One region of the Microbispora sp. NPDC088329 genome, then DNA from elsewhere that is predicted to be linked to it. Evidence: riboswitches for the same ligand, from Rfam matches in the RefSeq annotation. Region 1 holds a riboswitch; each other region holds the start of a gene.
The links. Region 1 has a riboswitch for cyclic di-AMP ahead of AB0O28_RS15065 (CHAP domain-containing protein). Riboswitches for the same ligand answer to the same signal wherever they lie in the genome.
Positions count from the first base shown of each region.

Region 2: it holds a riboswitch for cyclic di-AMP, as region 1 does, so the genes downstream of both, AB0O28_RS28265 (NlpC/P60 family protein) here and AB0O28_RS15065 (CHAP domain-containing protein) in region 1, are expected to answer to the same signal.
Region 3: it holds a riboswitch for cyclic di-AMP, as region 1 does, so the genes downstream of both, AB0O28_RS00205 (NlpC/P60 family protein) here and AB0O28_RS15065 (CHAP domain-containing protein) in region 1, are expected to answer to the same signal.

Region 1 is NZ_JBFBIP010000006.1:229,424-238,763, forward strand. Features, by position in the region: gene AB0O28_RS15030 (hypothetical protein) at 1-835, shown strand, start outside; gene AB0O28_RS15035 (hypothetical protein) at 897-1,148, shown strand; gene AB0O28_RS15040 (GNAT family N-acetyltransferase) at 1,447-2,196, shown strand; gene AB0O28_RS15045 (DUF6295 family protein) at 2,362-2,649, opposite strand; gene AB0O28_RS15050 (dienelactone hydrolase family protein) at 2,660-3,403, opposite strand; gene AB0O28_RS15055 (tetratricopeptide repeat protein) at 3,517-4,716, opposite strand; gene AB0O28_RS15060 (AAA family ATPase) at 4,713-6,191, opposite strand; cyclic di-AMP (ydaO/yuaA leader) riboswitch at 6,461-6,603, shown strand; gene AB0O28_RS15065 (CHAP domain-containing protein) at 6,772-7,833, shown strand; gene AB0O28_RS15070 (DUF305 domain-containing protein) at 7,864-8,502, opposite strand; gene AB0O28_RS15075 (hypothetical protein) at 8,744-8,944, shown strand; gene AB0O28_RS15080 (hypothetical protein) at 9,102-9,340, shown strand, end outside.
Region 2 is NZ_JBFBIP010000018.1:2,064-11,403, reverse strand. Features, by position in the region: gene AB0O28_RS28295 (L-aspartate oxidase) at 1-827, shown strand, start outside; gene AB0O28_RS28290 (type III pantothenate kinase) at 835-1,617, shown strand; gene lysS (lysine--tRNA ligase) at 1,677-3,362, shown strand; gene AB0O28_RS28280 (NADP-dependent oxidoreductase) at 3,475-4,398, opposite strand; gene AB0O28_RS28275 (helix-turn-helix domain-containing protein) at 4,495-4,905, shown strand; gene AB0O28_RS28270 (LuxR C-terminal-related transcriptional regulator) at 4,979-5,227, shown strand; gene AB0O28_RS28265 (NlpC/P60 family protein) at 5,308-6,267, opposite strand; cyclic di-AMP (ydaO/yuaA leader) riboswitch at 6,420-6,589, opposite strand; gene AB0O28_RS28260 (amino-acid N-acetyltransferase) at 6,964-7,515, shown strand; gene AB0O28_RS28255 (RDD family protein) at 7,654-9,039, shown strand.
Region 3 is NZ_JBFBIP010000001.1:37,026-46,365, forward strand. Features, by position in the region: gene AB0O28_RS00195 (hypothetical protein) at 1-197, shown strand, start outside; gene AB0O28_RS00200 (hypothetical protein) at 268-1,356, shown strand; cyclic di-AMP (ydaO/yuaA leader) riboswitch at 1,678-1,835, shown strand; gene AB0O28_RS00205 (NlpC/P60 family protein) at 1,894-2,460, shown strand; gene AB0O28_RS00210 (TOPRIM nucleotidyl transferase/hydrolase domain-containing protein) at 2,531-3,100, opposite strand; gene AB0O28_RS00215 (PEP/pyruvate-binding domain-containing protein) at 3,175-4,458, opposite strand; gene AB0O28_RS00220 (DNA-binding protein) at 4,518-4,913, shown strand; gene AB0O28_RS00225 (transcriptional regulator) at 4,910-5,545, shown strand; gene AB0O28_RS00230 (hypothetical protein) at 5,845-6,087, opposite strand; gene AB0O28_RS00235 (helix-turn-helix transcriptional regulator) at 6,599-7,522, shown strand; gene AB0O28_RS00240 (cellulose binding domain-containing protein) at 8,216-9,340, shown strand, end outside.

The DNA of each region.
Region 1 (9,340 bases):
ACTCGTGGCGTTCCTGCCGGTCGCCGATCTGGCCGCGGGGGACATCGCCCGTCGTCCTTGCGAGATGCACTCGGTGGAGGGGTCGGCGTCCGGCGCGCTCGACGTGCTGCCGTTCGGCGCGGGCGAGCGGGCGTTCCTCTGCGCCGCGCGCACGAGCGGGGGTTTCCGGAACGTCTCCGACCGGGACCTGCTCGCCTACGGGCACGCCGCGTGCGACGCCTATCGCCCGGGCGGCGCGGACATGTACCTGGTCGCCGCCATCTGCCCATCGGCGGAGGCGGACCTGCGGAAACGGAAAGCAGCGGAGGAGGCCGAGTTCGGGGCGTGGAAGGCGGCCAATCAGCGGGCGTGCGACAGGGCGCGCCACCGGCCGCTCGTCCGGCCGCTCCGGGTCGTCAGGGCGCTGATGGGCACCGACTACGGGATCATCGAGTCCGCCGAGACGGACGACGCGTTCGACGACGGGCTGCCGGACAGGCTCCGGGCCGGCGGGCTCGTCGCCGCCCTCCCGGGGCATCTGATGATCCTCACTCACTCCGACTTCGACAACTGCCTGACGGCGGAGCTGTACCGGCGGCGGCCTCCGGTCGAGGTGAAGGGCTGGGACCACGTGGTGGAGGTCGGCTATGAGAGCCCGACCGGCCACATCGAGCTGATGGATCCCATCGCGGGAATGAGCGACCTGCCGAACCTCGCGTTCAGAGGGAAGGGGCACTACCGGGTCAGGGTCCACTACCGCAAGCCGGCCGGCGACCCCGGAACCACTCAGGACCTCCTCATCATGATCTATCCCGGCGGCGGCCGCCGGACCGTCGAGTACCGCCCAGGGTCCTGAGACGGGACGGCACGGCACGGCACGGGCGTGTGCCGCTGCGGGACACCCGCGACCGCGGCTGGTGGCCCCCGACCTTCTCGTCCCCGCCGGCGAGCGGCAAGCCGCCGTCCTGGGCCCCGAGGGCCCCGGCCGCTCGCCGCGCACCTCCCGCCGGGAACGGCCCCTCGCCACCGTCGCCGACGGGGTGGTCGCGCTGGAGTCCGACCTGCTCCAACTGGGGCACGTGCCGAGGACGCCGCCGCCTTCGCCGCGCGGCTGGGCGTCCGGCGGCCCGGTGACGCGCCCGCGACGCGCTGACTCGGCAGGCGAATAACGGCTTGCGCGCTCACGGACCCTCTTGGGAGAGTGAGCGCGCTTCACACACGAACAATGCAGCGAAGGAACGAAGCCTATGTTCTCGGCGTCCCGCGGCGGCCGCCGTCGGCACTGACCGCCACGCCTCCCGCGACAGCGGCTCACTGCCTCACCGTCTCACGGTGGCCCCACGCGACCGGTGCCCCGCGCACCGTCTCCAATCCCCGTCCGGGATGGCTTTCCCATGCGAGTTCACCCCTCCGCTCCGCGCTGCGGGCGAACCGCTTCACCCTGTCATTCGTGAGGTCGATATCACCGTGGGCATCGATGTCCAGAGTTTCGCCGTGGCCAACCTGCGCCGCCGTCCCGAAGTCGTCGAGACCGGGGACTTCGTCGTGGGCGTGGATCCCGGCACCACCAGTCCGTACGTCAACTACGCGACACCCCTGCCCGGCGCCAGGCCGGGCGGGCGGGAGGTCGCGGCGCTGATCGGGGCGTTTCGCGAGCGCGGGCTCAAGCCCCGTCTCGAGTTCGCCCCGGACGCCGCGCCCGAGGTGGAGCCCGCGCTTCGTGAGGCGGGGTTCACCGTCGAGGCGGTGCACGACTACCTCGTCTGCACCCCGGCCACGCTGACGAGGCCGCAGGCCGCTCTCCCGGTGGAGACGCCGTCCACCGACGAGGACTACGCGGCGATCGACGCCGCACTGTCCGAGGCCTTCGGCGGTGAGTTCGCCGCCTCGCCGGAGGGCGCGGCCCGGCTGCGCCGCACACAGGAGGGCGGCGGCGCGGTCCGGTTCGTCCGGGCCCCCGGCGGCGGCTGCGCCGGAGCGGCCATGTGCTCCGCCCCGGCCGTGGGAACGTCGGAGCTCGCCGGGGTCGGCACCCGTCCCGGCCTTCGTGGACGGGGCATCGCCGCCGCGGTCACCGCCACGCTCGCCGAAACGATGTTCGCCGGGGGAGCCCGGTCGGTGTGGCTGGAGTACGGAGGCGAAGGCTCGCGCCGGGTCTACGAACGCGTGGGCTTCCGGCCGGGCGGCACCCGCCTGTACATGTCGCTCGACGTCTGACGCACCCGCCGGCCGCGCTATCCCCGCCGTTCACCCCGCTCGCTCAGCCCTGCTCGCTCAGCCCTGCTCACTTACTTCGGGCGGGCAGGGCGAGCGGCCCGACCAGACGCGGCCCGAGCGGACGCGGCAGGGGCGGGCGGACGAGACCGCGTCGGGAGAGCCGGATCAGGCGGAGGCGGGACGAGGAGCGGCCGACGCGAGGCCGGGCGGCGCCGCGGCCAGTGCCTTGTGGATCGCCTCGACCAGCGCGAGCGCCGCCTCCTCGGTGAGCTCGATGGCGACCCGGGCCGACGGGCCCTCCGAGGGGTTGGTCAGGTCGATGTTCACCGTGTGCTCATGGCACGCGTGGTAGGGATGATCGACGTAGACCATGCCGTCGGTGACGGTGAACCAGCCCGAGGCCCCCTTGGCGGCGCCGTCGAGACGGAGCTTCTCGGTGAGATAGGTGCACATCCTGGTCTCCTCAGGCGGCGAGGCGGCGGCCGAAGAAGCCGAAGACCTTCTTCCAGCCCTCCACCGCGGCGGCGGGGCGGTAGGCCGGCCGGTCCACGGCGAAGAACGCGTGGCCGGCGTCGGGGAAGACGTGGAACTCGTGTTCCTTGCCCAGTTTCTCCAGCTCCGCGGAGAGCACTCCCACCTCTTCCGGCGAGGGGAACCTGTCGTCCGCGCCGAAGAGCCCGAGCAGCGGGCAGGACAGATCGGCGGCCCGGGAGATCAGCGGCTCGGCCTTGAGCGGATATTCGGCGGGCGGCGCGGTGACGACGAAGGCGCCGTAGCAGTCCACCGCGGCGTCGATGTCCAGCGAGCACGCGGAAAGGAAGGCCTGCCGTCCGCCGGAGCAGTAGCCGATCACACCGATCCTGCCGTTGGCGTGCTCCAGGGCCTTGAGATAGGCCGCGGCGCCGGCGACGTCGCCGACGAGCTGTTCGTCCGGGATGCCGCCCTTGGCCCGGGCCGCCGCGGCCTGGTCGTCCGGGCTGACGCCGGCGCCCTCCCGGGAGTACAGATTCGGGCAGATCGCGGCGTAGCCGTTCGCCGCGAACCTGCGGACGATCTCCTTGGTGGCCTCGTCGTAGCCGGGCATGTGATGAATCACCACGACCCCGCCGTGCGGGGCGGAGCCGAGCGGCCGGGCCGCGTACGCTTCGAGGCCGGCGCCTTCGTGCCCGGTCACGGCGACCGTGCCGGCCCACATCGCGTCGGTCATAGTCCCTCCACCTGTGATCACGCTCCCGCACGAGCCGGTCGCCTCCGGCGGCGGGTCCAGGAGGGCCACGATAATGCTTGCTTTGACTAACTAAGCAATCGGCCCCGGGCCGGTCAGAGCGCGTGCGCCGCACCCGTCCCGAACAGGCGCCGCACGCCCGCCGCCACCCAGATGGAGGCCACCCCGGCGTACGCCGTGAGCAGCGCGACGGTGGGGAGGGACGCGATCGCCGACAGGACGGCGGCCAGCCCCAAAAGGCCCGACCAGCCGTACAGCACGAGGCGGCCGCGGGGCGCGCTCGTGTGCGCCGCCTCCTGCACGGGGGTGACCAGGGCCATGACGGCGGCGCCCGCCACCGCGGGCGCCGCCCCGCCGGTCGCCACGCCGGCCACGAGCAGCGCCGCACCCGCGGCGGGAAGGCAGCAGCACAGCGCCGCCACTCTCGCCTCCCTGGTGTCGAAGAGCAGCCTGGTGGCCCTGGCCCGGGCCAGGCGCAGGGTGGTGACCGCCTCGGCGACCCAGGCCGCCCAGTGCAGCAGCGCGATGAGGACGAAGACGGCGATGAGCGGCGGCACGGCCGGCAGCAGGAACACCATCCGCCATCCGCCGGAGAACGTGCCGCGAAGGCGCGCGAGCACGCGGTAGACGGGGTTACGCCGCTTCAACGCCGCCACCAGCAGGTCCCTGGCCTGGTCGAACCCGGGATCGAGGCGGAGCACCTCGCGGAACGCGCGGGCCGCCTCGGCCGGCGCGCCGAAGGCGAGCTGCGCCCGCCCGTACGCCAGATGGGCCGTCGCGCTCTCGGGATCCAGCCCGACGGCGCGCGCGGCCGCCTCCTTCGCCCGGAGGGCGTCGCCGAGCACGGTGAGGGCCACCGCGAGGATGCCGGCCAGGTCGGCGTCCTCGGGGTCGGCGGCGAGCCCGTGCTCCGCCGCGTCGGCCGCCTGCGGCCACTGCTCGAGGGAGACGTGCGCCCGAGCGAGCAGCTCCCACGCCGGCGCGTGCTCGGGGGACAGCGCCAGGCACGCCCGCGCGGCGGCGACGGCCTCGTGCGGGCGCCCCGCCCGGTGGTACGCGTGCCCGGCGACGTAGTGGGGAAACCAGTGGTCGGGCGCGAGCCGCACGGCCTCGGTGGCCTCGCCGATCCCCTCGGACGCCCTGTGCTGCTGCGTCAGCGCCACGGAGAGGAAGGCGTGCCCGGCGACGTTCTCGGGCTCCCGGGCGAGCAGGCCGCGCAGTTCCCGTTCGGCCTCCGCCGGGCGGTTCAGCGTCAGCAGCGTGCGTGCCCTTTCGAGTGGCGCCGCGGCCGTCACCACCTGCCCTTGCCGCCCTTCTTGCCGCCGAACGCACCGTTGGATGTGCCGTTGATCCAGGGCATCAGCTCGTCCCAGGCGCCGGAGTCGTTGGCGTGCAGGACGTAGTTGCGCGCGGTGGTCAGCCACTCGCGTACGGCCGTGGGCCGCACCGTCTGGGCCGCGGCCAGCAGGTCGGGTGTGGACAGGGGGATGGGCCGGCCCGCGCTGATCGACTGATGCAGCTTGGTCTCCACCGCGCGGTCGACGACACCCTTGAGGTCCGCGCCCACGAACCCGTCCGTCACCCGGGCCACGGCGTCGTAGTCCATCTCGGCCAGCGGCTTGTCTCGGCAGAGGATGCGCAGGATGGCGGCGCGGGCCGCGGCGTCGGGCGGCGGCACGAACACCAGCTGGTCGAAGCGGCCGGGCCGCCGGAACGCGACGTCGATGTACCAGGGCGCGTTGGTGGCCGCCAGCACCAGGACGCCGTCGTTGGCGTTCTCGTCCACGCCGTCGAGCTCGGCGAGGAACTGGTTGACCAGCTGGCGGGTGTGCGCCTGGCGCATGTCCGAGCGGCGCGCGGCCAGCGCGTCGACCTCGTCGAAGAAGAGCACGCACGGCCGGTTGCGCCGGGCCATCTCGAACGTGGCGTGCAGGTTGCGCTCGCTGGACCCGATGTACATGTCCAGGATGTCGGCCAGGCCGACGTCGATGAACGACGCGCCGAGCTCTCCCGCCGCCGCCCTGGCCAGGTGGGTCTTGCCCGCGCCGGGAGGGCCGTACAGCAGCACTCCGCCGCCCGCCCGCTTGCCGAACGCGGCGAACAGCTCGGGCTGCTGGACGGGGAGCAGGAGCTTCATCCGCAGCGCATCCTTGACCGCCTCCATTCCCGCCACGTCGGCGAAGGTGACACCGGAGCGCTGGACCTCCACGTCGCCGTCGTGCGCCGGTGCGGGGTACGCAGGTGGGGGGTACGCCGGGCCGGGTGGCGGCCCCGGCGCGTACGGCGTGCCGGGCTGCGTCTGTGGCTGCTGCGCCTGGCTCTGCTGTGTCTGGCTCTGCTGTGTCTGGGTCTGGTACGGCGTGGCCGGCTGCGGCTCCAGCCGGGCGGCCAGGCCGGGGTCGGACAGCGACGGATCGCGGGAGACCGCGTCGTGGTAGCGGCGCGCCGCGCCGGGCACGTCACCCTCGCCCAGCAGCGCCCTGGCGGCGAGCAGCCCGATCCGCGGCGGGAAACCGGGCTCGGCCAGGAGTGGCTGGAGCGCCGACAGCGCGGCGCCGTAAGAGCTCTGCCGGACGAAGGCCTCCGCCAGACCGGCGACGACGTCCGGGTCCCTGGGCGACAGCAGGAGGGCGGCCCGGTACTCGGCCTCGGCGTCGGCGAGATATCCCTTGGCCAGGAGCTGCCCGGCGAGGTGCCGCCGTAGGGGGAGGTTGTCCGGAGACAGCCGCGCCGCCTCCCGGAGGGCTTGGAGTCCGGCGTCGTCCAGCACTGCCCGGGTCCCTTCTGTCGGTCGATCCGAAATGACCGTAAGGCTACCCACGTGGTCGGACAGCGGTGATCTCTACAGGCTCCGCCCGGCCGTCGGCGCCCCCTGTGGCGCATCTCACGGTTGGTTGCCCGCAACCGTGGGGACCTGCGGGAAACTTCGGCCGACCGCAGCAGGAATCGGGCTGTTTGCCGGGTTTTTGGCCGTGTCTTACTTGTTATCTACTAAGCTTCCCGTGTGTCACGCCGGTGAGCGGTCCTCAACCCGAGGACGACCGGCGACCGCCGAATCCCGGATGTCATCGATCCCGGGAACCGGGGACCCACCTTTTCTGGGGTGAATCCGGACCATCCGGTAGGGCTACTCCTGGCCCGAACCCGTCAGCTAACCCGGTAGGCGGCCAAGGAGAGGAGAGCGCGTGGAGTGTCCGCTCCACCTGCCCACCCGGTCCGGGGTCCGTCGCCCGGACCACATGCCCGCCCTGGAACGTCTCCAGGCTTCCGGGGTGATGGCGCGCCCGTGACGGGCTGCCACGTCTCCCGTTTCTGATCCCGCCCCGCCGCGGCCGTGTCTTCCGGCCGCCGTGCCGTCACGCGGTGATGCCGCCCTGCCGTCACGCCCGCGGGCCGGTTCGTCATGTCTCGAAGCGCGCCATGAGGAGCCCGCGATTTCCACCGATCCGATAGCACGACAGCTGCTCGACGCCGTCCGCCCGGAACTGGGCTACCGCGAACGAGCCGGGAAACACACGAAGTTCGGCGAATGGTACGCCGACACCATCGCCAAGGACCCCGACTTCAGGACCGCCCCCTGGTGCGACATGTTCGTCTCCTGGGCGGCGAACCAGGCGGGCGTACAGGACCGCGTCGGCGAGTTCGCGCTGACCACACGGCACGCCAAGTGGTTCAAGGAGCACGACGCGTGGAGCGGCACGCCCGAGCCGGGCGCCGTGGTCTTCTTCGACTGGTCGGGGTCCAAGAAGATCCGAGACATCGACCACGTCGGCGTGGTCGAGAAGGTCGTCCACGGGAAGGTCCACACGATCGAGGGCAACGTCGACGGCGTGTGGCTGAAGCGCAAGGTACGCGACAAAAGCAAGATCGTCGGGTACGGCCTGCCGCGCAAGGTCAAGGTCACGCCGAAGGCGCCGGTGACGATCCAGCCCGTGGCGGCGGTGCACGCGAGCGTCCCGGGTGCGGTGGGGCTCACCATCAGGAACTTGGCGGCCACGCAGGGGCAGTCCCCCGGCGTCGTGTGGTCGCCCGGCGACGCCGTCCTGCCGGCCGGCCTGCTGTTCGCGGTCGTCTCCACCGCCGTCACCGGGCTCCGGGTCAAGGCCGCGGCGGCGACCTCCGGCGGACGGCACCGCAAACGCGGCCCCGGACGGGTCACTGCGCGTGCCACGGTGGGGGCCACGGTGGGGGCCACGACGCGGGCCGCTCGCCCGTCCGCGCGGGCGTCCGCGAATCCGGCGCCCGTCAATGTTGTGTCCGGCGGTCCGGCGCCCGTGTCCGGCGGTCCGGCGCCCGTCAAGCCGGCGCCCGTCAATCCAGCGCCCGTCAATGTGGCGTCCGTCAATGCGGCGGCGTCCGGCGGTCCGGCATCCGGCGGGGAAGACGGCGCCCCTCGCCCGAGCATCGTCTGACACCGTCGGCGGCCGCCCGCGTCGTCCGCTTCATCCCCGCAGGCGTTTCATCTCCGTGATCTCGGCCGACTGGCTGGACACGACGGACGCCGCCAGCCGCCGGGCCGGCTCGTAGACCCCGCCGCGCAGTTCGTCCCGCCCCATGGTGACCGCGCCCTCGTGGTGCCGGATCATCATCGAGAGGAACTCCCGGTCGAAGGCCCGGCCGGACAGCCCTTCGAGACGGCGCATCTCCTCGGGGGACATCATGCCGGGCATGGCGTGACGGTGCGCCGGCGCGGGGCTCTCGCCGGACACCGGCTCGCCCCAGGCCGTGAGCCAGCCGCTCATCGTCCGTATTTCGGGAGACTGGGCGGCTTCGATCCGCTCGGCGAGCCGCACGACCCGGGGGTCCGACGCCCGTCCCTCGGCCAGTTTCGCCATCTCCACCGCCTGACGATGGTGCGGGATCATCATCCGGGCGAACATGACGTCCTGCTCGTTGTGATCGGAGGCGAGAGTCGTGCCGACCGGTGCCGCCGGCGTCGGTGCCGGCGTCTGAGCCGGGATCTGAGCCGGGATCTGAGCCGGGGTTTGAGCCGGGGCCGTCGCGGCGAGAGCGGCGCCCCGCGCGCCGCCGGTCAGCAGACCGGCCGCCAGCAGGGCCGCCGGCAGAACGCGTCCCCTCATGGCCGGCACCTCCACTCTCGCGCTCTCGGCGTGAATCGGTTGCGTCCCCGCCTTGCCGGGCGAACCGGGCCCCCGCCCGCGGCGGCGCCCGCCGAACCTGCGTCAAGGCGGACCTGCCCGCCTCTTCCCCGTCGTACCCCGCCCGGCGGGAGCTCTCCGCCTGTGCTCGATCCGTACGAGCATGTCGCTTCCAGGCGCAGCGCGGCGACGTGCACACGGTCCTCGTGAACGGTCGCGTGTGGTGAAGCACGAGCACCGCCTTGCCGGCGTGGACCTCGCCGCGGCCCGCCGCGAGGTGGAGCGGACCGTCGAGTATCTGCGTGCGACGCTGGGCGAGGAGGCGTGGCAGAAGGGGATGAACCCCGACATCCCCGAAACGAGGATTCTCGGCAACCCCTACACGTACACCGACTACCACAGCGCCGCGACGCACAGCCGCTGAGCTGGTGCGCGGCGTGCCCGGACCAGAGGAAACCCTGGGGAATTCATGATTGTTTAGTGCTCTTTGTGAGATTTGGTCACCAGTGGGGCTAAGGTGGGCAGCCACCCGCGGAAGCCGTGGAGCTTTCCCCCGAAACGACCGCTGGGAGTTGTCTCACATGCACGGGCACGTCCCCTCGCAGACGAGCCAGGATGATCGGTTCCGGCAGGAAGTCCTCTCCAGTCAGGAGGAGCCGGCGACCAGGCCGAAGAACAGAAAACCCCTCATCATCGCCGCCGCGGCCCTGGTCGCCGTGCTGGCCGCCGGGGGAGCGGGTTACGCGCTCGCCGGCCGCTCGGACCCGTCGGGTCCGCCCGCCGCGGGCGGCACGCAGCAGTCGGCGGCCCCCGCACAGGA
Region 2 (9,340 bases), on a different contig from region 1:
ACACCGTGCTCGGTCTCGTCCGCGCCGCGCTCGAGGAGGACCTGGCCGGGGGACAGGACGTGACCTCGGCCGCCACCATCCCGGCCGGCCAGCGGGCCGTCGCCGACGTGGTGGCCCGCAAGGAGGGCGTGGTCGCCGGCCTGGCCGTGGCCGAGGCCGTCTTCCGCCAGGCCGCCGGTGAGGTCGAGGTCGAGCGGCACGCGGCCGACGGCGACCGGGTGCGCCCCGGCGACGTGGTGATGACCGTGCGGGGCGCCACCAGGGACCTGCTGACGATGGAGCGCACCGCGCTCAACTTCCTCACCCACCTGTCCGGCGTCGCCACCCAGACCCGCCGCTGGGTGGACGCCGTCGAGGGCACCGGCGCCCGCGTCCGCGACAGCCGCAAGACCCTGCCGGGGCTGCGCGCCCTGGAGAAGTACGCCGTCCGGGCCGGCGGAGGGGTCAACCACCGGATGGGCCTGCACGACGCCGCGCTGATCAAGGACAACCACGTCGTCGCCGCCGGAGGCGTCGCCGAGGCGTTCCGCGCCGTACGGCAGGCCTTCCCCGGTCTGCCCATCGAGGTCGAGGTGGACAGGATCGACCAGATCGAGCCGGTCCTGGCCGAGGGCGCCGACGAGATCCTGCTCGACAACTTCACCGTGGACCAGCTCGCCGAGGCCGTACGGCTGGTGGCCGGGCGCGCGCGGCTGGAGTCGAGCGGCGGGCTGACCCTGGACGCGGCCCGCGCGGTCGCCGAGACCGGGGTCGACTACCTGGCCGTCGGCGCGCTCACGCACTCGGCCCCGGCACTCGACCTTGGTCTAGATCTTCGTGATGCATAATCAGGGAATGCTGCTCACCATCGACGTCAGCAACACCCACACGGTGCTGGGCCTGTTCGAGGGTGAAGAGGTGATCGAACACTGGAGGATCGCCACTGATCCCCGCCGCACGGCGGACGAGATCGCGGTGGTGCTCCAGGGTCTGCTCGGGCAGTCGCCGCTGCTCAAGGACGCCGACATCAGCGGCATCGCGATCTGCTCCACGGTCCCGTCGGTGCTCAACGAGATGCGGGAGATGTCCCGGCGCTACTACGGCGACGTCAACGCGGTGGTCGTCGAGCCCGGCGTCCGCACCGGCGTCCCGGTCCGGATGGACAACCCCAAGGAGGTCGGCAGCGACCGCATCGTGAACGCGCTCGCCGCCACCACCCTGTACGGCGGGCCGTGCGTGATCGTGGACTTCGGCACGGCCACGTCGTTCGACGCCGTCTCGGCCCGGGGCGAGTACGTCGGCGCGGTGACCGCCCCCGGCCTGGAGATCTCGGTGGACGCGCTGGCCACGGCCGGGGCCCAGCTCCACAAGGTCGAGCTGGTCCGGCCGCGGTCGGTGATCGCCAAGAACACCGTTGAGGCGCTCCAGTCGGGCATCATCTACGGGTTCGCGGGCCTGGTCGACGGCATCGTGGACCGCATGACGGCCGAGCTGGCCTCCGACCCCGACGACGTCACCGTGGTCGCCACGGGCACCGGTGCGCCTCTGGTCATCGGCGAGGCCCGTACGATCGACGTCCACGAGCCCTGGCTCACGCTGATCGGCCTGCGGCTGGTCTACGCCCGTAACGCGTCCTGACGACTCCCTCGCGTACGGGACCATAGAAGGCAGGATCCCGTTCAGAGAGGACTGACGTGATGGACGCCGACTGGGTGGCGCGTTTCGCCGATGAGGTCATCGCCGAGGCTGAACGGCGCGCACCGGGCAAACCCATCGTCTGCGCGTCCGGCCTCAGCCCGTCCGGCCCGATCCACCTGGGCAACCTGCGCGAGGTCATGACCCCGCACCTGGTGGCCGACGAGATCAGGCGGCGTGGCCACGAGTGCGTGCACATCATCTCGTGGGACGACTTCGACCGCTTCCGCAAGGTTCCGGTGGGCATCGACCCCGCGTGGAACGAGCACATCGGCAAGCCGCTCACCACCGTCCCGGCCCCGCCCGGCAGCGAGTACCCGAACTGGGCCGAACACTTCAAGGCGCCGATGATCGCCGCGCTGAACGAGCTCGGCGTGGAGTTCCACGGCATCAGCCAGACGCAGATGTACACCTCCGGGGCGTACCGGGAGCAGGTGCTGCTCGCCATGCGCGAGCGGCGGCGGATCGACGCGATCCTCGACCAGTACCGCACCAAGAAGGCCAAGGCCAAGGAGGTCGCTGACGCCGACGAGGCCGCCGCCCTCGAGGGCTCGGGTGCCGCGAGCGAGGACGACGGTTCGGGCGCCGGGGGCTACTACCCCTACAAGCCCTACTGCTCGGCCTGCGACCGCGACCTGACCACGGTCACGTCGTACGACGACGAGACCACCGCGATGTCCTACACCTGCGTGTGCGGGCACAGTGAGACCGTGCTGCTGTCCGAGCACACCCGCGGCAAGCTGGTGTGGAAGGTCGACTGGCCGATGCGCTGGGCCTTCGAGGGCGTGGTCTTCGAGCCGTCGGGCGTGGACCACAGCTCGCCGGGCTCGTCGTTCGTGGTCGGCGGCCAGATCGTGCGCGAGGTGTTCGGCGCCCCGCAGCCGATCGGGCCGATGTACGCCTTCGTCGGCATCAGCGGCATGGCCAAGATGAGCAGCTCCAAGGGCGGCGTGCCGACCCCGGCCGACGCTTTGTCGATCATGGAGCCCGCGCTGCTGCGCTGGCTCTACGCGCGCCGCCGTCCCAACCAGTCGTTCAAGGTCTCCTTCGACCAGGAGATCCAGCGCATGTACGACGAGTGGGACACGCTGACGAGGAAGGTGCAGGACGGCACGGCGCTGCCGGCCGACCAGGCGGCCTACCGGCGGGCGTCGAGCACGGCCTCCCGGGTCTTGCCCGAGACGCCGCGGCGGCTGCCGTACCGGACGCTCGCCTCCGTCGTGGACATCGCCACCGGGCACGAGGAGCAGACGCTGCGCATCCTGCGCGCGTTCGACCCGGAGATCGCCGGGCTGGACGAGTTGCGGCCGCGGCTCGACCGCGCCCAGCACTGGGTGAACACCTACGTGCCCGCGGAGGAGCGCACCCAGGTGCGCGAGACGCCCGACAAGGAACTGCTCGACACGCTCGGCGAGCAGGAGCGGGAGTCGCTGCGCCTGCTGGCCGAGGGCCTCGACGAGCACTGGTCGCTCGACGGGCTGACCACCCTCGTGTACGGCGTGCCGAAGGTGCAGGCCGGGCTCGACATGGACGCCAAGGCGGCCACGCCCGAGCTGAAGGCGGCCCAGCGCGAGTTCTTCGCCCTGCTCTACCGGCTGCTCGTCGGGCGTGACACCGGCCCGCGCCTGCCCACGCTGCTGCTGGCCGTGGGCCGCGACCGGGTGCGCGAGCTGCTCGGCCGTGCCTGATCCCGGCGCCTGACCTCCTGGGAGCGGGCCGGACGGCATGGCCGTCCGGCCCGCGACCCGCTTGTCGCGACAGAGCGCGACAAGCCGGGGCAGGCGGGTCAGGGCAGAGGACTCAGGGCAGCAGGACGAGCCGGCCGCGCAGGCCGCCCTTCCGCAGGCGTTCGTGCGCCTCGGCGGCCTGCTCCAGCGGATAGGTGCCCGCGACCCGCATGCTCAGCCGTCCCGCCTCGGCCAGCTTCGCGACGTGGCCGAGCTGGGCCGCGTCGGCGCGGACGAACACCGTCGAGACCCGGATGCCGCGCAACGGGATGGGGGCCAGCCCGGCGCCCACGGCGACGAACGCGCCCCCGTTGCGTACGGCGTCCAGCGCGGGCAGGCCGACGACCGCCGCGTCCACCAGGCCGTGCGCACCGCCCGGAACGACGCCCCTGACGGCCGCGGCCAGATCGGTGCCCCTCGGCACGAACCACTCCGCGCCGAAGTCTCGGACCAGTGCCTCGTCGCCGGGCGCGGCGACCCCGGCGACCCTGATCCCCCGTGCGACCGCCAGCTCCACGAGATAGCCACCGACGCCCCCGGCCGCTCCCGTGACGACCAGGGTCTCGCCCGGGGCGAGCCCGGTGGCGTCGAGCGCCTGGACGGCGGTCAGCGCGTTCAGCGGCAGCGTCGACGCCTCCGGCGCGGCCACTCCCGCGGGCGCGGGCGCGACGGCCGTCTCGTCCAGGACGACCAGGTCCGCCTGGGCCTTGAACCGGTCCGTCAGGCGGTCCGACAAGCCGATGACCCGCTCGCCGGGCTGCACGCCCGTCACTTCCGGACCGACCCGGTCGACCACGCCCGCCACGTCCCATCCCAGGGCGTACGTCTCCAGATGCGGCATGAGCCCGTTGTCGGCGAGGGTGCCCGCGGCCGTGAGCAGGTCGACGGGGTTCACGGCGGCCGCCTCGACCCTGATCCGCACCTGTCCCGGCCCCGGCTCCGGCTCGGCCGCGTCGACGATCCCCACGGCTCCGTCCCGTGCCACCAGTGCTCTCATGAGTTCCTCCTTCCGGTGTGCCAAGGAGCGTAGGGAGGCCTACTCTCTTCTGGTAAGTAGGCACCTCAAAGTGCGTAAGTGACGCGGAGGAAAGACATGCCCACGCAGACGGCGGCCGAGCAGCGGGAAGAGGCGCGCCGGCGGTACAACGCGTACGTCGCGGCCTGCCCGTCGCGGCAGCTGCTCGACGCGCTCAGCGACAAGTGGGTGAGCCTGGCGCTCACCGCGCTCGCCGACGGCCCGCGGCGCTTCAGCGAACTGGCGAGGACGATCGCGGGCGTCAGCCAGAAGATGCTCACGCAGACGCTGCGGACGATGGAACGCGACGGCCTCGTCTCCCGAACGGTCACTCCCGCGGTGCCGGTCCGGGTCGACTACCGGCTCACGCCCCTGGGTGAAAGTCTCATGCCGCTGCTGAAAGCGATCAAGAACTGGGCCGAGGTCCACATGGAGGATGTCGAGGCGGCCCGGGAGACGTACGACCGGCGGGCCGACTCCGCACCTTGACGACCTTCGTGGCAGGCGTTTACCGTCCCTGAAGGGTGGGCCGACGAATCATCGTCGTGGGGGAGGGCGGACGATGGGTGTTCCCGAGGTCGTCTACCGAGGTGGCAATCCCGCCTCGGACCTTGACCGTGCCGGTCTCACCGAAGAGGACCTGCTTCTCCTCGCGGAGCTGGCCAAGGGCGTGACAGCCGATCGCGTGGGCCGCAGTCTCGATGTCAGCGGTCGCACCGTGCGGCGCCGGCTGCGGGGCATCTGCGACCGGATCGGCGTCGCGACCGCGATCGAGGCCGTCGCCTGGGCGGCACGCCGTCGTCTCATCTGACCGCGTTCCGCCCCACGCCCTCGGTTCGGGACGACTCAGTCGGCGACCCGGTTCCACCCCACGCCTTCGGTTCGGACGACTCAGTCGGCGACCCGCACCGCTCCCGCGAACGGCCGCCCGGCGATCCTCGCGATGTGGATGACGTCTCCCGTGCGCGGCGCGTGGATCATGTAGCCGCCGCCGATGTAGATGCCCACGTGGTGCAGGTCGGAGTAGAAGAACACCAGGTCGCCGGGGCGAAGCTGGTCACGGGAGATGTGCGTGCCCGCCGTCCACTGGTCGCCGGTGTAGTGCGGCAGGCTGACGCCGACGGCCTGGTAGGCCGCCATGACCAGACCCGAGCAGTCGAAGGAGCCGGGCCCCTCGGCGCCCCACACGTACGGCTTGAGCTGCTGCCTGAGCGCCCAGCGTGCCGCCTGGGCCGCCTTGCCGTCGCCCACGATGGGGAACGACATCCTGCTGCGCGTCTCGCTGCCGACCGTCCGGGAGACCTGCCGGTAGAGGCTGCTCTCGGTCTTCTTGATCAACTTATTGATCTTGTCGCGCCGGGAGTCGAGGCCGGTGAGGAGTTTCTTGACCTCGGCCTGCCGGGCGGAGGCGCTCTGCCTGGCCCGCGCGGCGGCGTCCATGGCCTTGGTGACCTCCGCGACCTCCTGGCTTCCCTGCAGCTCCAGGGCGTACGTCGTGGTGGCCTGGTCCAGGTACTCCCTGGGGTCGCCGTCGCCGCCGATGAGCGCGAGCGCGCCGCTGAGCCCGTTGGTCATGTAGGAGTGCTGTGCGAGAGCGCTCGCCTTCTGCCGGCGGACCTCCAGCTCGGCCTCGCTCTTGGCGAGGTTCTTCTTGGCGAGCTCGGCGGACCGCTCGGCCGCCTTCAGACGCACGCGCTCGCCGTTGTACTGCTCGGTGAGGCTCTCGATCTCGGTGTAGAGGCTCTCGACCTGCTCTGTGAGCTCCTTGAGGCTCGGCTTCGGGTCGGCGGTGGCGCGGACCACCGGGGCGCCGAACGTGATCGCGGTGAGCGCGACGCCGACGAACGCCAACCGGCGGATTGCACCCGGACCGGCCGTGCCGGATCCGGACTGTCGGCCGCGGGCGTGCCTGCCCGCCGACCGTCCTCCACGCATGCGCAACCGAGCTCCTCTCCCACATGCGCCCCGGGGCGGGCCCGCGTCATCGGGACGGGACCGCTCGGCGGGGCGCTACTGAGCGCCTACCGGGTTAGCTGACGGGTTCGGGCCGGAGTAGCCCTACCTTGACGGATTCACCCCTTGACGATCTGAGATCGAACCGATCCTGATCCTGCAGTTGGGTCCCCGGCTCCCCTCCGCACGCGGTGCTTCGAAGACTCGGCGCCCGGCCGCCGTGAGCGTGCACGATGACCGGCATCGTCGCAGGACGATAGTGCACGGCGAGTTCTTGCTCAACCAGAACTCCGAAACCCGTCTACGTTTGACAACCGATTGATCACAACCGGGTCACGAGTTCGGCACTGGTATGTCCGCGTTCACCTGGGTTTGAGCGGATCTGAGTCTTTGTATTGGCTGCTGGGACTCTCGGGAAAAATGGGACGAACCGGAACTGCTGCCGCCGGGCGGGCGGGTCGTTCGCCCGTATCCTGGCGGCTACGCACAGTCAGGCCCTATGTCGAGTGTGGCGTTTGGGCATGACCGTTATCCATGATGCCGCTGGACGCCGACGGTGAGGGATCGCCCGTGGTCCGGCTAGGCTGGCCGCTCATGGAGCAGGTCGCCGCGCAGACGCCCACCGGAGAGGGCGCCACCGCCGTGACGGTGCGCCGGGCCAGGACGCCCGACGTCCGGGCCATCCGGCGCCTTGTCGACGCGTACTCGGGAGTCGGTCCCCGTCTGCTCAAGAAGAGCACGGTGACGCTGTACGAGGACGTCCAGGAGTTCTGGGTGGCCGAGATCGGCGGTCAGGTCGTCGGGTGCGGCGCGCTGCACGTGCTGTGGGAGGACCTGGCCGAGATCAGGACCGTGGCGGTGGATCCCGCGGCGCGCCGCGGGGGAATCGGCCATCAAATCGTCGCGGCGCTCATCGAGACCGCCAGGGACCTCGGTGTGCGGAGGGTCTTCTGCCTCACCTTCGCGGTCGAGTTCTTCGCCCGGCACGGTTTCAGGCCCATTCAGGGCACCCCGGTCTCCCCCGAGGTGTACGCGGAACTGCTCGCGTCGTACGACGAGGGCGTCGCCGAGTTCCTCGACTTGGAGCACGTCAAGCCGAACACTCTGGGGAACACCCGAATGCTGCTGCACCTCGATCGCCATTGATGAAGGCTGGTTTGTGATCTTTGACGCTGATTGTCGACCGCCGCAAAGGTGACTGTTGATACACCTGTCGCTACTTTTGGCAATATCAGCGTGTGCTACAGACGTGCGGCGCATGCGTCTTCGAAACGAGGTGACACGGTGAGCACCGGACAGCCGCCGTACCCCCAGGACGAGTCGGACGGAACGCCACCGCCGTCATCGAGCCCCGGGTACGGCACGGACAGACCAGCCCAGGACTACGACCCCGACGTCACGGTCGTCAGCTATCGCCAGCCCGGGCAGCAGACGGGCCCGCAGCAGCAGCCCGGCTATGACCCCGCCCAGGGCGGTTACGGCCAGCAGCAGGGCTACGGCCAGCAGCAGGGCTACGGCCAGCAGGACTACGGTCAGCAGCCCGGTTACGGCCAGCAGCAGTACGGTCAGCAGGGCTACGGCGCCCAGCAGGGCCAGCAGCAGTACGGCCAGTCGTCCCAGGGTGGCTACGGCCAGCAGCAGGACTACGGTCAGCAGCAGTACGGCCAGCAGGGCTACGGCGCCCAGCAGAGCCAGCAGCAGGGCTACGGCCAGCAGGACTACGGCCAGCAGCCCGGTTACGGCCAGCAGGACTACGGTCAGCAGGGCTACGGCGCCCAGCAGGGCCAGCAGCAGTACGGCCAGTCGTCCCAGGGTGGCTACGGCCAGCAGCAGGACTACGGCCAGCAGGCCCAGCAGCAGTACGGCCAGTCGTCCCAGGGCGGTTACGGCCAGCAGCAGGACTACGGCCAGCAGGCCCAGCAGCAGGACTACAGCCAGCAGCAGTACGGCCAGCAGGGCTACGGCGCCCAGCAGGGCCAGCAGCAGGGCTACGGTCAGCAGCAGGGCTATGCGCAGCAGCAGTACGCCCAGCAGGGGTACGGCCAGCAGCAGTACGCGCAGCCGGATCCGCAGCAGGGTTACGGGCAGCAGTACGGCCAGCAGGGCTATGGCCAGCCCGGCTTCGGCCACCCGTACGCGGCCGCGGGGCCGATTCCGCCCGGCGCCCCGGCTCCGCTCGCGGAGTGGTGGCAGCGCCTGGTCGCCCGCCTGATCGACGGCGTCATCGTGGGAATCCCCTTCCTGATCCTCAACGGTGTGATCTTCGCGGTCGTCTACTCCTCGGCCAGCATCAACCTGAGTACCGGGGCCGTCACCGAGGCCAGCGGCCTTTTCCTCGCCACACTGCTCGTCTCGATCCTGAGCGGGCTCGTGATGGTCGGCTACGAGTTCCTCATGCTGCGCTCGCGCGGGCAGACGCTCGGAAAGATCGCGATGGGGATCAAGGTCGTCCAGATCGGCGGCACTCTCGACGGCGGCCTGCCCACCGACGTCGTCGCCAAGCGCGCCGGCGTGATGTGGGGGCCGCAGTTGGTGCGCTGGATTCCTCTCATCGAGTATCTGGCGGGCGTCTTCGCGTTGGTGAATGCGCTGTGGCTGCTGTGGGACAAGCCGCTGCACCAGGCGCTGCATGACAAGGTCGCCCGCACCGTGGTGGTCAAGGTCAAGTAACGACTGCGGACGGGGCCGATGGAACGGACCATCGGCCCCGTTTTTGTATGCGATCGCTATGGCGTCCTCCAGCCGCTGGCATCCGGCTGTGACGGAAAATCCATGCGGGGCCGCCCGGGCATGCCATGCTTGGGTTCACTGTCCCCGAGAGGTGCCCAATGACCGTGAGACCGCCCCCCGGCGCCAATCCTTAAGGTTCGCCTTCCCGTCCCCGTCCGGGCCATATCCGCCCACGGGCGGCTTAAGGAACCGCCAGGGACGCTTATGGGGCCGTATGGAGCCGCACGAGCCCTTATGGTGC
Region 3 (9,340 bases), on a different contig from region 1:
AGTACATCGACGACCTCGAATTCGACCAGAAGGGACGCCTGATCGTCCGGTCGAAGACCAAGACGGGCGTGGCGATCTACCGGGTCTCGAAGACGACCGGCAAGGCGTCGCTGCTGCGCAGCCTCGCCAGGCCCGACGCGAAGGCCTGGGTGCTCCCGGGCGACAGCGCCTACGAGCCGTGGACGGAGAAGAAATGAGCCCGGCCGTCACCCGTGTGAACGGATGCCCTCTCCCAGACGTCGTACTGGCGAGTGGAGGGGAAGCACCATGCGTACCGTACTCGTCTCGGCCGTGACGGCGCTCGGGCTGGCGTGCATGCCGGCCGTGGCGGCCTCCGGCGTGACCCACCAGGGCCCGCAGGCCGGGCAGACCGCGTCGGCGTGGCGGCTGACCAGGGTGAACACACTGCCGGGGGACGACGTACTCAACGACCTGACGGTCCTGGGCAACGGGTCGGTGTGGGCGGCCGGTCACCGGGTCGTGAACGGCAGGCAGCGGGGACTGGTCCAGCGGTTCGACGGCGGCTCGTGGACGGTGATCCCCGGCAGCCCGCCGTACGAGCTGAAGGCCGTGACGGCGACCTCGAACAGGGACGTATGGGTCTTCGGCCCGAAGAAGGCCGCCCGGTGGAACGGCCGCGCGTGGACCACCCTCTCGCTCGGCGGCTTCTCGGCGACGGACGCCGACGCGGCGGGCGCGAAGGACGTCTGGGCGGTCGCCGAGTCCTCGGCCTCGGCCAGGCACTGGAACGGGTCCTCCTGGAAGAGCGTCCGGCTGCCGGCCCGCGCCGCCGCCGTCGACGCCTTCACCGCCGGTGACGTCTGGGCGGCGGGAACCACGGGCGACCGTCCCGCGATCATGCGGTGGAACGGAAGGTCCTGGGCACTGGCGCCCACGCCCGCGATCAAGCTGCCCGCTCCCGACGCGGCCGCGGTCCTCAACGACATCGCCGTCGTGAGCCCGGCGAACGTGTGGGCCGTCGGCGGCGTCACCTGGGAGGGCGCCGACGACGAGGGCGACGACGTGACCTACGGCCGCACCCTGGTCATGCACTGGAACGGCAGGTCATGGGACACCTCGATCGGTGCCGCCAACGCGCAGCCGTACACGGAGGTGGAGCCCGACGGTCAGGGCGGCGTGTGGGTCGTGCAGGGCAGCTGGAACCCCACCCTCTGGCATGTCACGGGTTCCGCGTGGCGCGGCGCCCCGCTTCCCCATAAGGCCGGCACCGACGCCGTCCTGTTCTCGATCGCGCGCAGGCCCGGGACGGCGACGGTGTGGGGCGCGGGATTCACCGTGCCGCAGGGCGACCCCGACGACCCCTCGGCCAACGGCGCGTTCTGGCGCACGCGCTGACCGGCTCGTCCGCGGGCACGGCCGACTCTCAGCGCGGGCACGGCCGGCTCTCGGCCCGGCGCATGGCCGAACGCCGTGAAGGTCGCCCTCTCGGGATGTGATGAGCGTCACAAAAAGCAGCCTCACCTGCGTACTGACCTGCGGTTTTTCCTTTTGATCCTTTAACGCCTTTTTGCCCCCTTTGCAGCGATATGGGGCTGCTTGGTAGTTTCCTTGCCCTACGGCGGCGCCCCTGTGGCGCCGCCGCGGCGAACCCGGCCCGGCCGTGTTCGGAAGAAACCATCCACAGTCACCGCCGCCATGTCCTCTCCGCCCCCCTGGGCGCCGGTGATGCCGAATCCGAGCAGCAAGGAGGCCCGGAGCCGGGGAACCAGTCGACCTTCGCCGAAGGTCTGGGGTGAATCGGCGCGCATGCGCCGTAGGGCGACTTCCCTGCCCGAATCCGTCAGCTAACCCGGTAGGCGCAAGCGGAAGACCGTAGGGAGAGATCCCCTGTCCACCAACCCCACCACTCTGCTCCGCATCGCCATCGTCACTGTGGGTAGCGCCACGCTCACCGCCTCCGTAGCGGGCTTCGGCGCACTGCCCGCGGCCGCCGCTTCGGAGACGATGGCAGCTCCGCCCCCGGCCCCCGGGGTCATCGCACCCGAGCCCGCCGTCACGGGGGTCACCCCGGACACCAGCGCGGCTCCCGCGGCGGAGGACGCCGCGGACAAGAAGCTCACCAAGGCCGCCCTCCAGCAGAAGAAGGCCGAGCGGGCCATCAAGGTGGTGAGAAAGCACCTCGGTGACCCCTATGTGTGGGGCGCCACAGGCCCGCACGCGTTCGACTGCTCCGGGCTCGTCCAGTTCGCCTGGCGCAAGGCCGGCGTCAAACTCCCGCGTACGACGTGGTCGATGCTCAACGCCGCCAAGAGAAAGGTCTCCCTGGCGCATATCAAGCCCGGCGACCTCATCTTCACCAGCGGCGGCGGTCACGTGGGCATGTACGTGGGACACAAGAAGGTGATCAGCGCGCCGCACAGCGGCGCGGTGGTCAGCGTCGACAGGCTCAACGGCTATTGGAGGAACGGCTTCCTGACCGCCGTACGCCCCGGCGTCTGACCCGGGACGTCGTAGAGGCGTCCGGCGGAGCTGCCCTGCCGGGGCACCGTCAGGGCAGCTCCGCCTCTGCTCACCCCTGCCGCAGGTGGGCCAGCAGTCCGTCCAGCGGCCGTGGCACGCGGTCGGGCTCCAGTGCCGCGACGAGCCTGCCCGAGTAGCGGATCTTGCGTCCGCCGCCTGATCCCATGAACCGGCGCAGCTGGTCGTGAGTGCTCCGCCCGCGCCATCCGGATTGCTTCTGGAGTGTGCGGAATGAGCGGAGCTCGCCCTCGGCATCGAGGACGCGTTCCACCGTGGCGGTGCCGAGGGCGCGGATCAGCTCGTCTTCCAGGTCGGCCACGCACACGAAGAACCCGAGCGTCTCCAGATCGCTCCTGTCGAGGTCGGATCCCAGGCCGGCACGCTCGAGGCCCCTCCGGAAGGCGCCCTCTTCACCGGCGTCGTACAGACCGGCCAGCCGGAGGTCGCGACCGGCGGGGCCGAACCTGCAGGCATATGTCCCGATGTTCGTGGCGCCGCCCATCGCCACGACGGAGATGCCTTCGGCCGCGAGGTCCCGGCCGCGGCGCTCGGCCAACGTCTCGACGGCCGACTTGTCACTGGTCCCCTCGACCAGGACCACAGTGCGCGTACGGTTCACGCGCTCAGCCTCGCACCCCATCCGGTGGAGTCCGTACCGGTTTTTCCTCCTCATGGGAGCGGCAGCGTGGCCGGCTACGTCGAGCCCGCGTTCGCCTCTGTGCCCGCGATGATTCCGGGCTCCGCCGTGGCGGTGCCGGTGGTGCCGTCGATGGTGACGACGGTGCCGTCGCGGAGCCTGCTCGTCACGTTCGGGATGCCGAGGACGGCGGGGATGGCGCGTTCCCGAGCGACGATCGCGGCGTGGGAGAGCACGCCTCCGGTTTCGGTGACGACGCCGGCGGCGATGCGCAGCAGCGGTGTCCAGGCGGGGTCGGTGAAGGGGCAGACGAGGATGTCGCCCGGACGCACGCGCGCGAAGTCGCCGCGCCCACGGACGATTCTCACGGTGCCGGTCACGGTGCCGCGGCTGCCCGGCGTCCCGGTGAGTGTGACGGCCGGCATGTCCGAGGCGTCGGAGGGCGATGCCGGTGGTGGCGGTGCGGCGGTGACCGGCCGTGCCTGCAGAACCCAGACGCGGCCGTCGGCGATCGCCCACTCGATGTCCTGCGGTCCACCGAGCACGGCGGCGATCTGTCCGCCCAGCTCGGCCAGCCGCGTGGCGGTCACGTCGCCGAGCGCCGGCCGGTTCCGGGAGCCGGTGGGCACGTCGCGGATGACGAGCCGCGTGCCGCGCCGGTCAAGGCGCTGCTGTTTGTCCGCCACGGTGCGGGTGACCGACCCGTCTGCCGTGACCCGGTAGGAGTCGGGGGTGACCCTGCCCTCGACGACGCTGGGGCCGAGGCCCCAGGACGCCTCGATCCGGGTCGCGTCGCCGGAGTCCGCGGGGGTGAACATGACCCCGGACACCTCGGCGTCCAGGTGGCGTTGGACGATGACGGCCATCACAGGGTCGCCGGACGGTCGGCCGTCGCGGCCGGAGGCGGCCCGGTATTCGACGGCACGCGGGGAGAACAGCGAGGCCCAGCAGGCACGTACGGCCTCGGCGACCTCACCGGCTCCCTGCACGGCGAGGAAGCTCTCGTGCTGACCGGCCGCCGACGCCTGAGCGGTGTCCTCCCGCGCTGCCGATGATCTCACCGCCACGGGCGGATCGCCGAGCTCGCCGAGCGCGCGTTCCAGCGCGTCGATCACGGCGGCGTGGACCGGCCGGGCCTCGATCGTCCGTGCCGCCGCATGGACGTCGTCCGGCTCGCCGGCGAACCGCCCGAGGTCCAGGTCGCGGACAGCGGCCAGATAGGCGGCGAACGAGACGACAAAGCCGTCGGGCACGGGCAGACCCGCGCGGAGCAATGCGCCGAGGGCACCGGCCTTGCCCCCGCAGGTGCCGGCGACAGCCTCCATGAGGGGTACGATCATCCGCCCCGCTCCTCAACAAATTGTTGACAATAGTTTATTGATTGTCCATCCTGGGACGCATGCGACGCAAGCACGACAGCGCGTACGGCGTGGGTTCCGACCACGTGCAGGCCCAGCGTGAGCAGGACGCGCGTGCACGTCTTCTGGACCTGGGCGCTGACGAGCTCGACGCCCGCCCATGGCGCCCCTCACCCGCCCCGCCGTCGGCGGTCGACCTCGTGCAGTTCGCCGTCTGGCGCAACGCCGGCCTGGACCCGGAGGACATCCTGAGCGCGCTCGCCCTCCTGCCCGCCGCACGAGCCGAGGTCGAAGGGCTCGAATCCGCCCTGCTGTTCATCGCCAGGAGCGCGGGTCTCACCTGGGCGCAGATGGCGCACGCGATGGGGTTCAACTCCCCTCAGGCGTGCCAGCAGCACTACATGCGCCTGACAGCGCGACAGGACGCCGACTCATGACGCGAGAGTCTCCGCTCGACCTTTTGGTCCTGCACGCCGTGCGTATCACCGGCTTCGCGGACACTCCGGTGATCGCCCGCCGGTACGGGCTCGACGAGGCCACGACGAAAGAGGCGCTGCGCGACGCCGAGGCGCGTGGCTGGGTCGAGCACACCGCCTTCGCCGGCACCGGAGGCTGGTCGTTGACCGACCCCGGCCGGGCCGAGAACGAGCGCCTGCTCGCGGCCGAACTCACCCGCGCCGGCGGTGCCGACGAGGTCCGCGACGTCTACCGCGGGTTCCTCCCGCTGAACGCCCTTCTGCTACACGCCTGCACCGACTGGCAGATCCGCCCCACCGCCGGCGATCGGCTCGCCGTCAACGACCACTCCGATCCGGTCTGGGACGCCGGGGTGCTCCATGAGCTCGCCTGCATCGACCGGGCACTCACGCCACTCGCGGACCGGCTCTGCCGCGTTCTCACGCGGTTCCGCGGATATGACACACGGTTCTCCACAGCCCTGGCCCGCGCCCGAGCCGGGGACGGCGCCTGGGTCGACCGCACCGACGTGGACTCCTGCCATCGGGTCTGGTTCGAGCTCCACGAAGACCTCATCGCCACGCTCGGCATCGACCGGCACGCGGAATCCTGACCTCGATCTCCGGACGACTCCGCGCCACGGCCACGGAGGGACAGACGCCGAAGCGGTCAGGCCCTGGTCGACGTCGTCCTCCCGCCGTGGCCCCGTTCTGGGATGGATTGCCGGACCAGAAGACGAACGAGACCTCCGGGCAGGCCTGACCGCCGCCCGGAGGTCTCAGTGATTCCGATCACTCCTCCGTCGAGGTCGTCACCCCGGCGAGGCACCGGGCAGAAGGGTCTCCGGCGTCGACACCGGTCGACGAGCCCGTATTCATGCGACCCACCGGTCCTCCGGAAGGTCGGGACGGCTCAGCGTTCGTAGAGGTACCACCCGCTGGGCGTCCCCTCGCAGTAGTACCAGTCCCCGGAGTGCCCTTCGGCCTCGGCTTTCTTCTGCTCGAAGTAGCCTTCCACGGCATTGCAGATGTATTTTCCGGCCTCGCTGGGCGCGAAGCTGCTGATCAGCGTGGCCGCCTGTGCCGGGCCGGCGAGCAGACCGGCGCTGGAGGCGGCGGCGGCCGCGACGACGGCGATGCGCGTTCCGAGTTTCACGCTTCGACTCCCATCGATCGGGTGCTGGGGGCGGATCCGGAGCCCACGGCGAGTTGATCTCGTACCGCCGACGGTAGGGTCCGCGACGGACGGCTCCCTGGATCTTCTGAACCGGGGTTTGGCATGCCTACCGAGATCCCGCGGTTCTGCGCTATGGCGGCAGGCTGAAGGCTTCGCGGCCATTGGGGAAACCCGCAGGTAGTCCATGCCGGCGAGGCTCCTGCCCGCGTCCCCGCGCCGCCGACCGGCAGTGCGCTCGACGGCTTGCCGTACGGCGCGGGCCGAGTGATGTTTCAGCGGTATCGCAGAAGATCGTTGTGGCGGGTGCGGCGGCTCCGTACTTCATGGGCGCGTCGTGGCCGCACTCGGCACAAGGTCGTCGGAGTCCGGCGGACGCCGGCCGGCCGAGCACGTCCACCAAAAGGAGGAGGACACCCGGCGGTGCGCGTTCGGTGAATCTTGGGCCGGGTGAAGCCGCCATCGCCGCGCGGTGGTAATGCAAACTTCAATCATGGGCAACGAGCGGGCAGCGGCCCGGGAGCTCGGGATATTCCTGCGCTCTCGGCGCGAGAGGACGACTCCGCAGGACCTCGGGCTGGAGCCCGGCCCGAGGCGAAAGGTCGAGGGACTCCGGCGCGAAGAGGTCGCCGCTCTGGCCGGGCTGAGCACCGACTACTACCAACGCCTGGAGCAGGGCAGAAACGTGCGCCCCTCCGACGCGCTACTGGACTCGATCGCCGACGCGCTCGGCATGGACGAGGTGGAACGGCGTCACCTGATGAGGCTGGCGCAGTTGGCGCGCAGACCGCGGCTTCCGGCCCTCCGTGCGGCGGACCGGGTGCCGAGGAACACCCGACTGCTGCTGGCGGCGATAGACCTGCCGGCGTTCGTGGCCACCAGGCACCTCGACATGCTCGCATGGAACAACCTGGCCGCGGCGCTGCTGGGCGATCCCCGCGAGCTTCCACCAGACCGGCGCAACGTGCTCCTCATGCTGTTTCACGAGGCCTTCCGGCTGCGGTGCCCGGGCTGGGAAGCCATGGCGTTGGACTACATCGGCATCCTGCGTGCCGCCGTCGCCACCGATCCGGATCATCCACGGGCGGTCGCGGTCGTGAACGAACTGAGCGTCGGCAGCCCGGAGTTCCGTCGGCTGTGGGCACGGCACGACGTCAGGGAAATCGTCCACGGCACCAAGACCATCCGGCACCCGCGCGTCGGCGACATCGCCGTCGAGTGGGACGCCTATCCGCTGCAGCCCCCACCCGGACCGCTGATGATCGTGTTCACCCCCAAGGCCGGGCACGAGGAGCGGCTACGCCTCCTGAAAGTCATCGCGGACGCCGGCGAGGACCGTGAGCCTCACGCCGCACCCTCACCTGCCACGCACCTCGCCGACGACGGCAGGCGACCGGCGCCGCCGCGTCCGCGGTAGCCGTCGCGCAAACGGCTCGAACACCATCAAACGCGCGCCTCGTCGCCGCAGCCGAAATCCGTCGACGATGAAAATTTCATCGCGACGTCAGAGGCGGCCGCGGTTTCTGTCCTGGTCAAACCCGAAGGAATGGACGGCCGAAGGCGAGGATCCTTTCCAAGGAGAAGGCTATTCCTTGACAGATCTCATGACTTCATATTTGCTCCCCACCACCACCACCTCCAGTCGCCCGGCAGAGAGGAGCACTTGACCGCCCCCGTCACTGTTAGCGCTAACATCTGTTGGTTCGACAGACGCAACCGATTGAGATGGGCAGAGCCCGGAACAGGCCGCCTTCATCCGGCATTCACCGGATGAGAAGCCACATTCCGTAGCTCCGCCACATTGTCATCGGAATCGCCGAGGAGAGAACACGGCAAGCACCATGCTAACGCTAACGGATATCTGAACTCGCCTTGCTCTTTCTGCGGCGGGAAAAAGGGGCGAGCACGCGCAGGCCGACGACGGTCGGTCGCCGCGCCGCTCCGGGTCGACTGACGGTGGGCTCACTTAGCGTTCGAGTCCGTCCGGGGAGGCCGCTCGACCGGCATGCGTGCACATGCCGGCTGCGGACGCTCCACCGGATGAGAGAAAACCAACGGCTTCCCTATCGACGCATGTCGATTTTCGAACGGCAAAGGGAGTTGCGTGAAGTTGAGACAGAGATCCATCTTCGCCACTGTCGCGGCCGCCGCGCTTCTCGTCCTGGGTACGGGACGCATGGCACTGAGCGACAGCCTCGGCGCGACCACGTCGTCCTCGACCAGCGCCGTCGCAGCGGCGACCGCCGGATGCGGCAAGACCCCGACACTGAGAAGCGGCTCACAGACGATCACGACCAGCGGCAAGAATCGCAGCTGGATCCTGAGAATTCCGGACAACTACGACAACAACCGCCCCTACCGGTTGATCTTCGCGTACCACTGGTTGAACGGCACCGCCCAAATCGTCGACACGGGCGGATCGGACGGAGCCGTCTGGTCCTACTACGGACTCAAACAACTGTCGAACAACAGCACGATCTTCATCGCGCCCCAGGGCATCAACAACGGCTGGGGCAATACCAACGGTGAAGACCTGACCTTCACCGACGACGTGCTGAGGCTCGTCGAGAGCAACCTGTGTGTCGACACCACGCAGCGCTTCGCCATGGGGTGGAGCTACGGCGGCGCCATGAGCTTCGCGGTCGCGTGTGCCCGGCCGACGATCTTCCGTGCGGTCGCGGTCTACTCCGGCGCGCAGCTCAGCGGGTGCAGCGGCGGCACGCAGCCGGTCGCGTACATGGGGATTCACGGCATCCATGACTCGGTGCTCAACATCTCCAACGGACGGTCGCTGCGCGACAGGTTCGTCACGAACAACGGCTGCACCCCCATGAACCCGCGGGAGCCCGCGCAGGGCAGCCTGACGCACATCATCACCGCCTACTCGGGGTGCCGGGACGGGTACCCGGTCGTGTGGGCCGCGTTCGACGGAGACCACACCCCCTCTCCGAACGACGGATCCACCTCCACCAGCGGTGCCAGGACCTGGACCTCGGCTGAGGTGTGGAAGTTCTTCACACAGTTCCAGTCCGGTCCGTCGACGTCTCCTTCTCCCTCCCCGTCTCCGTCCTCGCCGACGTCACCCTCGCCCTCGCCCTCCCCGTCGGCGTCCCCCAGCAGCGGTGGATCGGGCGCCTGCCGCGTCAGCGCCACCGTCAATGCCTGGGGCAACGGGCTGACCGAGGACATCACCATCACCAACACCGGCTCCTCCGCCCTCAACGGCTGGTCGCTG